Regions from separate parts of the Muricoprocola aceti genome, predicted to be linked through region 2. Evidence: riboswitches for the same ligand, from Rfam matches in the RefSeq annotation. Region 2 holds a riboswitch; the other holds the start of a gene.
The links. A riboswitch is a leader RNA that binds a small molecule or an ion and turns the genes downstream of it on or off. The one in region 2 is predicted to bind cobalamin.

Region 1: another riboswitch for cobalamin. It lies ahead of OCV47_RS12085 (hypothetical protein); the one in region 2 lies ahead of OCV47_RS11120 (MATE family efflux transporter).

The regions. Positions count from the first base shown of each region.
Region 1 is NZ_JAOQKE010000017.1:57,877-63,372, forward strand. Features, by position in the region: gene OCV47_RS12070 (glucose PTS transporter subunit IIA) at 1-496, shown strand, start outside; gene OCV47_RS12075 (biotin transporter BioY) at 638-1,183, shown strand; gene OCV47_RS12080 (glycerophosphodiester phosphodiesterase family protein) at 1,344-2,369, shown strand; cobalamin riboswitch at 2,616-2,798, shown strand; gene OCV47_RS12085 (hypothetical protein) at 2,971-3,228, shown strand; gene OCV47_RS12090 (ABC transporter substrate-binding protein) at 3,373-4,932, shown strand; gene nikB (nickel ABC transporter permease) at 4,950-5,496, shown strand, end outside.
Region 2 is NZ_JAOQKE010000015.1:2,124-7,267, reverse strand. Features, by position in the region: gene OCV47_RS11130 (IS110 family RNA-guided transposase) at 87-1,376, shown strand; gene OCV47_RS11125 (leucine-rich repeat domain-containing protein) at 1,731-2,219, shown strand; cobalamin riboswitch at 3,101-3,289, shown strand; gene OCV47_RS11120 (MATE family efflux transporter) at 3,453-4,793, shown strand; cobalamin riboswitch at 4,860-5,079, shown strand.

The DNA.
Region 1 (5,496 bases), on a different contig from region 2:
AATATTCTGGAAGGAACAGGATGAGAATACGGATGGAACAAGCAACGTGGGAGCACCGGCAGAAGGGAAGATCATTCCACAGGAGAAGATACCGGATGAGACATTTTCACAGGGACTTGTGGGAAAAGGAATCGGAATTTTACCTTCTAAGGGAAAGATTGTGGCACCATTTGACGGAATGATTATTATGACTGCTCAGACAGGACATGCCATAGCCATAAAAGGAACAAATGGCGAAAAAATACTGATTCATGTGGGTATCGATACGATAGAACTGGAAGGAAAAGGATTTCAGCTTCGTGTGGCAGAGGGAGAACAGGTAAAAAGAGGACAGGAACTGATTCGAATCGATCTGAAGCTTCTGAAGGAAAAAGGCTATGATCCGATTACCGCAGTATTTGTGACGAACAGCAGAGAGTTCCCGGAGATTAAGATAACAGATAAAGAAGAAATCAGGCTGGGAGAACCGGTCATGAGTATAAAAAGCAGAGATTAGAATGATGATTTCTGCTTTTTGTAACCAGAGTATGTCAACTGGAAAAGAAAAATGGTTGACAAATAAAAACATTACACCTATAATATTGTCAACTGAGTTATATGAAAAGTTAACAATACAAGAGCGAGGAGTAATGAAAAAATGAAAACACAGAGTTCTATTCAGAAAGTGGTAATGACAGGCATGTTGGCTGCAGTGATGGCAGTCATGTCTCAGATTCAGTTTCCCCTTCCATCGGGTGTACCGGTAACCATGCAGACCTTTGCTATGGCGTTGGCAGGATATATTCTGGGATGGCGGTATGGACTGGCATCGACAGTTGTTTATATTCTACTTGGTGCTGTGGGAGTTCCGGTATTTGCGGGATTTTCCGGTGGATTAGGATTCACAGTTAGCCCGGCTGGCGGTTATATCTGGGGCTTCCTTCCAATGGTTGCATTGTGTGGTCTTGGATATGAGAAAAGATCTATGCCGGCACTGATCGGATTGTCCGTAGCAGGTCTGGCCTGCTGTCATATCCTTGGAGTGATCCAGCTGAGCATTGTAACCGGACTGAATGCATGGGGTGCATTCCTGACAGGCTCCGCACCATATCTGGTAAAGGATCTGGTATCTCTGGCAGCAGCTTATGCAGTAGCAAAAGCAGTACGCAAGGCACTGACCAGTGCAGGAGCACAGATGGTCTGAGTGGTTGAAATGATATAGAATGATAATACAGAGCAGTAAAAAGTATAGATTTATACTTGCACTGCTCTGTTTTTATGTTATGATTAAAAAAATATGCTGTGGAAAGGGAGAAAGCAGCTGATAATACAGCAGGCAGGAAGCTGCCAGATAAGGGGGAAAAATGAAACAGGGAAGAAGAATGCTATTGTTATTGCTGTTGATGTTGCTGTGTGCCGGATCGAAGGACTGTATGGCAGCAAAGAAGCCAGAATTGTCGTCCAGACAGTATCTGCTGCAGATGGGAAAGTCTGTCAGATTGAGATTAAAGGGGGACAGAGCCATACAGTGGAAAACATCAAACCCGGCGGTTGCAACGGTGCAGAATGGAAAAATAAATACAAACAGCTGTGGAACAGCATGGATTACCTGCACGGGCAAGAACAAAAAAACATATAGCTGTCTGATACGTGTAGTCGGACAAAAGAAAACGGAAGAGAAACAGACATACCGGGTAGCACACAGGGGATACAGTTTCAGGGCACCAGAAAATACTATGGCATCATTTTTACTGGCAGCAGATAAAGGATATCAGTATATTGAATGTGATATTCAATTTACGAAAGATAATGTACCGGTGATTTTGCATGATGCGCGGGTAGATCGTACTTCAAATGGGCATGGGAGAGCAGATAAATATACCTATGCACAGCTTCGGAAACTGGATGCCGGATCATGGAAGTCATCAAAGTATGCAGGGGAAAAGATACCAAGCTTACAAGAAGTGTTGAGATATTGTGTACAGAAGGATGTGATACCGTATCTGGAACTGAAGAATGGAAGCGGGTTGACAAAAGCAAAGTTTCGCAAGGTTTATAAAATGGTGCAGGAGTCAGGATTGCAGAATCGTGTAGTGTGGATCTCTTTTAACTTTCAATATCTGAAATGGGTGAAAGAAATGGATCCAGTCGCAGAAATCGGCTATATTCCTAAATCAGAGTCAGTGGAAGCCATGGTTCAAAAGGCAGAGAAACTGAAAAGTGGAAAAAACCGCGTATTTTTGTGCATAAAAAGGGCAAAAGTGAGTGCCAAAATATTGGAATCATGCAAACAAAAAGGAATAGGAGTATCAGTTAGAAATATCAACAGTGAGAAAACCTGGAAAGGGCTGGATGCATATTGTATGTCGGCAATTGGAAACGGTTTTTAAAAAAGGATTCCCACCATCATTTTGACGAAGCCTTTTTTCGCGCTATTCGCAAAAAATACGGTTCTGTAGTATGTTTTTTTCAGCAAACTACGGAGGAGGAACCAGAATGGGCGGACATTATGGCAAGGACCTTTATAACGAACTGATGGAAGTGATGGTTCAGTCAGAAGGCGAAACTGTTATAAAGAGAAGACATTTTTTATAAATACTATTGACAGTTGTTTCATGAACCATTATATTAAAAATAATTAGATATTTGATGTATGTTCTTGCCGAAAGCAAGATGAAAAGGGAAACCGGTGTAAGTCCGGTACGGTCCCGCCACTGTAAGAGGGAGTCGGTTATCATAATGTCACTGCAGAAATTGTGGGAAGACGATAACAGATGCAGAACTCAAGTCAGGAGACCTGCATACATTAGGGAATTGGTTACTTCTTACGGTGTATAAGAGAACAATATAGTATGTTTTACAGCGCACCCTAAAAGCAATAAAAGGGTGCTTTTTTATTTCATTCAATTCATATGATATTGCATTTTTATTACGCGTCGGGAAGAAAAAGTGGAAATATTTTGTAATATGAGGGCAGTATGATATGAAAAAATGGTTAACGAAGCAGAAGTAAGAGCATTTCAAAATTATCTGGAAAACTATATTGATATCACGTTTCTTGTAGATTTTATCTATTCAACAGGAATCCTCAGTGCAGAAGATGAAATTACATTTATAGAAGAATTGCATGAAAAGGGAGTGAAAGGGATTATCTCTTTTCTTTCTACTGATCTGGAACAGGTACTTCCGGTTTGTGAAGAATATGGGACGTACTATGTCCGGGGTTCAGGAACCATCAGCAGACTTTGACTCATTTAAAGCGTTTACAGAAAAATTATGAAATAGATAAATGCAGTTCCATATGAATTAGAATTAGTATGAAAAGATAGAGATGTGAAAACACCGATATCATCATAATAATGCAACAAAAAGATAAGGATAAGGAGAAAGAAAATGAAAAACAAAAAAAGAGAAGCCATGATGATTGCAGCAGCAACCGCAGCACTGCTGTCTATGGGAATTACCGCAAATGCAGAAGATAAGGTATTGAACTTTGGATGTGCCATGTATACAGATGGTGTAGTAAATAGTGCCATGGATGAAAATGCTGGATGGAATGCCATGAGATACGGAATTGCGGAAGCCCTGTTCAAATTTGATGACAATATGGAAGTAACACCATGGCTGGCAGAAAGTTACGAAGTAAATGATGAACATACAGAGTGGACGATTAAGCTGAAAGATGGTATCAAGTTTTCTGACGGCTGTGATCTGACTCCATCCAAAGTGAAAGCATACTTTGATCATATGAAAGAAGTAGGACCATCCGGATCAGCAAAACCAGAAAAATATCTGGAATTTGAAGCAGAAGTAACAGCTGATGATGAAGCAAATACTATTTTCATTAAAACAAGTAAACCATATGCGAATCTGATGGGGCAGCTCTGTCATCCGACGATGGGTATCACAGACGTAGAGCATATCGAGAACTTCGATAATGGAATTATCGGTACCGGTCCTTACAAAATCGAAAAGTTTAATGGTGTTGGTGTTGGATATGAACTGGCTGCCAATGAATATTATCGTGAAGATGTACCTTATGACAAAGTAAATCTGATGTTTATGGGAGACAACTCCGCAAAGGCAATGGCACTTCAGAGTGGACAGGTAGACCTGGTAGAAAATATTACGAACGTAGCAGATATTCAGAGCTTTCAGGAAAGCGATGCGTATACAGTAGATATTGCATCTGGTGTGCGCTGCGGATTTTCATGGATGAACTTTAACGGAGTGCTGGGCAACAAAACACTGCGTCAGGCGATACTGATGGCAATTGACGATGATACAATTTGTAACTCAAAGACAATTGGCGGACTTTATACTCCAGGTTTCTCAGTTCTGCCATCTACACTGAACTATGGTTATGATGAACTGGAAAATCCATATACCTATGATCCGGAAAAGGCAAAACAGATTCTGGATGAAGCAGGAATTGTGGATACAGACGGAGACGGAATCCGTGAACTGGATGGTCAGAACATCAATCTGAGATATATTTCTTACGAAAACCGTCTGCTGAATGATTTCTCAGATGCTAATGCACAGTATCTGGCAGAAATTGGTATCGGTGTGGTTCCGGAATACGGCAGCTCTGATGATCAGTGGAGCAAACTGGCAGCTCTGGATTATGATCTCAATAATAATAACTGGATGACAGTTGGTACAGGAGATCCTCTGGCCTTTATGGCAAACTGGGCGACGGATACCTCTTACTGCGCATATTCAAATCCGGAATATGATGAATTATATAAGGAATTACAAAGCGAAATGGATCCGGAAAAGAGAAAAGATATCATCTTCCAGATGCAGCAGATTCTGATCGATGATGCCGCAGTTCTGATTGACGGATACTATAACTCATCTATGATTTACAATAATGCAAAAGTCGGATCTGCACATATCCACACAGCAGATTACTACTGGCTGTCTACTGAAATTGTACCGGCTGAATAAGAGTAAAGCAAAAAGGAGTGTTCGTTTTGAGCAAAAAACAAATAGCAAAACGTCTTTTGCAGATTGTCGTTGTATTACTGGGAATCAGTTTTATCACATTTGCACTGACGTTTATGTCACCGGGTGATCCTGTGCGTAACATGTATACGGCAACCGGTGTGATGCCATCAGAAGAGATGATTCAGGAGACAAGAGAGGAAATGGGATTAAATGATCCATTTTTGCAGCAGTATACCAGATGGCTTGGGAATTGCCTGAAGGGAGATTTTGGAAAATCCTACAGTCTGAACAGACCGGTAACAGAACTGCTGGCAGAAAGACTCTGGCCGACCCTGAAATTGACATTGATGTCTATGGTCATGATGTTGATTCTGTCCGTGCCACTTGGAATGTTATCTGCACTCTATAAAGATAAATGGATTGATTATCTTGTCCGTGGAATTACATTTCTGGGGTGCGCTATGCCTAACTTTTGGGTAGGCTTATTATTGATTCTGGCATTTTGTGTATACATCCATGCATTTCCGGTAATCAGTTCAGCAGGAGACTTTAAGAGCTTATTTC
Region 2 (5,144 bases):
TTGAGAAAAAAATACCTCAGAGTAAAATAAGATTACTGACTTTGCACGGTTAGTAAAAAATCTTATTAAACAGTGAGGTACTTGAAATGAATTATAACACACAGAACGCAAAAATTGCATCTATTACGGAAAAAACTTTAATCATTGGTATTGATGTGGGAAGTGAAACCCATTATGCAAGGGCTTTTAGCTGGCGCAATTATGAGTACTCAAAGAAGCCGTTTGCTTTCAGTAACGATGAAGCTGGATTTGCAGCATTCAAAGAATGGATGGACGATATAGTAGAGAAACATGGAATGGAAGTTATTATTCCAGGAATGGAGCCAACAGGTCACTATTGGCTGAACCTTGGAGCGTACCTGCAGGAACAGGGAATGAAGCCGGTACATGTGAATCCGCATCATGTCAAGAAATCCAAAGAGCTGGATGACAATAATCCAAGTAAAAATGACCGTAAAGATCCAAAAACAATTGCAGGTCTGGTAAATGAAGGAAGATTCTCATATCCATATATTCCAACCGGGATCTATGCAGAAATCAGAAATCTGTCTAACCTTCGAATTCAGACACAGGAAGAGATCACAAGGATCAAAAACAGGATGGCCCGCTGGTTCAGCATTTATTTTCCGGAGATCAAAGACGTTTACAGGAATCCGGATGCAGTAAGCGGACTGATGGTAATCAAACAGGCATCGCTGCCCTGTGATATCAGGGAACTTGGAGTGGAAGGTGTAAACAAGATATGGAGAGATGCAAGGCTGAAAGGCGCTGGGATTAAGAGGGCAACGACCCTGGTAACAGCAGCGGAGCACAGCATCGGAAATACGGAAGCACCAAGAAGTGTCAGAAAAGAGATCCGAAACCTGTTGGAAGATTACGAAGGATATAAGAAACGGATGGATGAACTTATGGAAGAAATAGAGAAAACGCTTTCTGAGATTCCCTATATAGATAAGCTGATGGAGATCAATGGGATAGGGATAAAGACAGTGAGCTGCTTTATTGCAGAAGTAGGAGACATTGGACGTTTTGATAATCCGAAACAAGTGCAGAAGCTTGCCGGTTATGCGATTGTTGCGGACAGCTCTGGGAAACATAACGGAGAAAGCCGGATCAGTCACAGAGGAAGAAAGCGTTCGAGATATGCATTATATGAATCTGCGATATCCGTGATCGGAAAAAACAAAGAGTTTAAAGAAATCCATAGTTATTACCGGACAAGGGAGAAAAATCCACTGAAAAAGATGCAGTCAGTGATAGCGGTGGCATGTAAGCTGATCCGGATATTTTATACGATACTAACCAAAGGTGTGGATTATGATGGTCAGAAGATGCTGAATGACATCGTAAGACCAGAAATACAGCCAGCAGCATAAAGAGAAAGAAACAGTGTATCATGGCCGGTCTGAGCCCTTCAGAGAGGGAACTGGAAGGCTGAGACCAGCCATGATAGCTGGAATTAAGAAGTAAATGGAATGTAACAGGAAAGCGTCCACCAGAAGGTGCTGTTACAGGAAAGAAGTCAGTAATACAACAAACAAAGAATGAGCCAGTAGTCGGCAGGAATATATTCCAGAGGGCATGACCCTGTAAAGGAGCTGAGCTGACACCCTGGTTATGGACAGGCGGGACGAGAGAAGTTAGGACTCGGCATAGACTGATGATCCTGGTAGACATGGGAGGTTCGCTGCCGTAGATGGATGGGTACACACAAGGCCATGTAAAATGAAATAAGAAGACGTTTTACTTCGTGCACCCAAAATTCACTATTTTCGTACCAGATACAGAGAAATAAAGTTACGGGAATTTCTACAAATGCGTTTAAGAATAATACAGTACTTAAAACTGTTGCCATTGGAAAGAACGTAACCGTAATAGGAGCAAATGCATTCTATGGATGCAAAAAATTGAGTAAAGTAAGCGGTGGAAATAGTATTGTGAAGATTGGAGGCAGAGCATTTGCTAACTGTGTAAGCTTGAACGGTATTACAATTGCTGGCACAGTCAAAAGTATTGGAAAGCAGGCATTCTATAATTGTAAAAAACTTAGAACCATTACCTTTAAGACAAGCGCATTGTCCAGCAAGACCATTGGTACAAAAGCTTTTACAGGAACATATTTAAAACCGACGGTCAGAGTTCCGGCGAAAAAGTTGAATGCGTATAAGAAGCTTTTAAAATCAAAAGGAATGAGTGGAAAGGCAATTTATAAGAAATAAAAAGCAGGTGGCTGGCAATACCAGCTGCTTGTAATGAGAAAAAAGATTTTGACATATTTGATTTATCGTGTTAGTATGATTATAGAAAGAGTGCTACCGATAGACGGTTAGTCCGATAAATAGTTTGGCAAAAATTGCCGCCTAGTTTAGCAGACCGGGGCGGCTATTTTTGTGTCTTGTTAATATCCTTACCAAAGGTATATCCTATTCCAAAGCAGGTTAAGCCGAAGCTTATGACTGCAATGAGGTCAACAATACTCATATGGCTTAGCCCTCCTTTCGAGAGATTTCCACCAGAAAGCTCTGGGGATTTCTATGTAATCGGAGGGTCACAGTTCTTCGTTTCACTTCGGTCGTTGCAAAACGAGTGCCACTGGCACTCTGCAACCCTCCGTTGAAGGACTAACCGCCTACCGTTTTTTGGTAGCACCCATGCAATGATTATATCAATGGATTCATAGGGCTGCAAGACCTTGTTTCATTTTTTAAGAAAATGGTTGCTTTATAAAACTGGCTACATTTTGGCTACAAAATTTCTCAGAATTACCAATATCCTACATAAAATAATAAATTAAAAACAATAAAGCCACAGAAAGCAGCCGTTTATCATCAGATATAACAATCTCAAAGTCCGTGAAGGTGGACGTACTGTAGGTTCAGGCCGTGTTGCTTCTATCATCGAATAATTAAATATTCATTGATTTTACAGGGCTTCTCGAGAAATCGGGAAGCTCTTTTTTCGTTATAAGATTGCAAATTTTTTTGATACTAAAATTGTTTATTGTAAAATAGAATTCCCATTTAATTGTTGAATTATTGAAAAAGATCGGAAGAAGTTGCGTTGACAGTTGGACAGTAATGTGCTATTATAAGCAATAAAAATAACGATGCAGCCATCAGGTGCTCTCCGACAGGAGAGTCTGGAAGCCGGGTGTAAGTCCCGCACGGTGCCGCCGCTGTAAGCAGGGAGATTTTTTCGTAGATCCACTGAAGATGAGATTCGTCTTTGGGAAGGAGAAAAAGATCGCAAATCTGTAAGTCAGAAGACAGGCCTGATTGGTTATTGAGATACTTCCTGCGGGTCACAGGAACCTTGTGCAAATCGGTATGGTAATTCTGATTACTATGCTTATTTTTGATACAAAAGGTCTGTTCCTTGCGGGATAGACCTTTTTATTAATTATTGTTGTTGAGATACAGAATGTTCGGAAAAAGAAATGGAAAAAAACAACGATGAAGAAGGATCTGACAGAAGGAAAAGTATGGTTTGTACTGACCATGTTTGTGTTGCCGATCATAGCCGGCAGCATCATTCAGCAGATGTATACGACGGTAGATTCGATTATTGTTGGAAGATTTGTGGGAAAGACTGGACTTGCGGCGATTAATTCGGTCGCTACTTTATTTAAATTCCCGCTTAATTTTATGGGAGGTCTTTCCGGCGGTATGACCGTTATCATTTCCAGATATTATGGTTCTAAAAATAAGGATGAACTTGGCAAGTCTGTTCGTACTGCACTGACGATGTCCATTGTGATGGGTATTGTATTCTCTGTGATCGGTGTATCTCTGGCACCGTGGATGTTGACACTTATGAAAGTACCGGGAGATATTTTTGCACTGACTTTATCTTATGTACGAGTTTATTTTGCAGGCATTTTTGCTACCGTTATGTATAACAATGCAGCAGGTATTCTGCGTGCCTATGGAGATTCTGCAACCCCTTTATACATCCTGATTGTGTGTGGTCTGTTTAATGTGGCAGCCGATTATCTCTTTGTTGGTGTATTTGGCTGGAGTGTTGCCGGAGCGGCATATGCTACCATTATGTCACAGGTTATCAGTGCGATCATTGCGTTGTATGTGATCGAGAGGATTTCCAAAGAAGAAAAGCAGAAAATCTTCCTCTATCCGGAATTCTCTTTTGCCCACGCAGGAAGTATGGTAACGCTTGGTATTCCTTTAGGTATCAAGTCGATTCTTTTCCCGATAGCCAATTCTATTGTAGCTTCTGCGGTCAATGGCAGAGGCACGGATGTCATTGCTGCCTGGGGAGTATGTGGAACTCTGGATCTGCTGATCTGGCTGATTGCCGACTCTATGGGATCTGCTCAGTCTACTTTTGTGGCTCAGAATCTGGGCGCAAATCAGCATAAGAGAGCATACAAGGGTACTTTTATAGGTGTTGCATTGACGGTAGTTCCGGTTGCTTTAGTAAGCATAGGGCTTTTCTTTGCAGCAGGATCTTTTGGGTATCTCTTTGTACCGGATTCTGATGCACCGGCAGTTATTCCGTTGGTGATCGAATATATGCGTCTGATGGCGCCATTCTATGTGTTTTATGGTTTATATGCAGCATTCAGTGGAGCAATCTGCGGTGCCGGTCAGACACTGATCCCAACTGTGCTGACACTTACCTTTACTTGTGTGCTTCGTGTGCTTGCAATTTTCTTTGTATTACCTCACTTCGAAAGCATGGAATGTATTATCTGGATCTACATTACATCCTGGATCGTAACGGGCGTGGTATTTACTGTTATGTTCCAGTTCCTGTATCATAAATGGAATAAATAAAATGCACTTTTACACGTTAGTGTATTGACAAACTAAAGCATAAGTGTTAGCTATTTAACTAATAGAAATAAATATCAGAATTGCAGTGTCGGCTTTGAGCGTTTAGCCTTAGCCGGAGAATAGAGAATTGTGTTAGAACCACAAACGGTACCGCCGCCGTAAGCACAGATGAACCATTCACGGTGAAAGCCAGTCATTGGGGAAACCTGAGAAGGCAGATTGGTTCGAAGAAATGAGTTTTCGGAAATGTGCGAGTCAGAAGAACTGCTGCATGGGAGAGAGTTTGACAGGCGAGTAATTTGTTAGACGTTTTTGCTATGAAAAAAGACGGTCATAGTAGCTGATTTACGT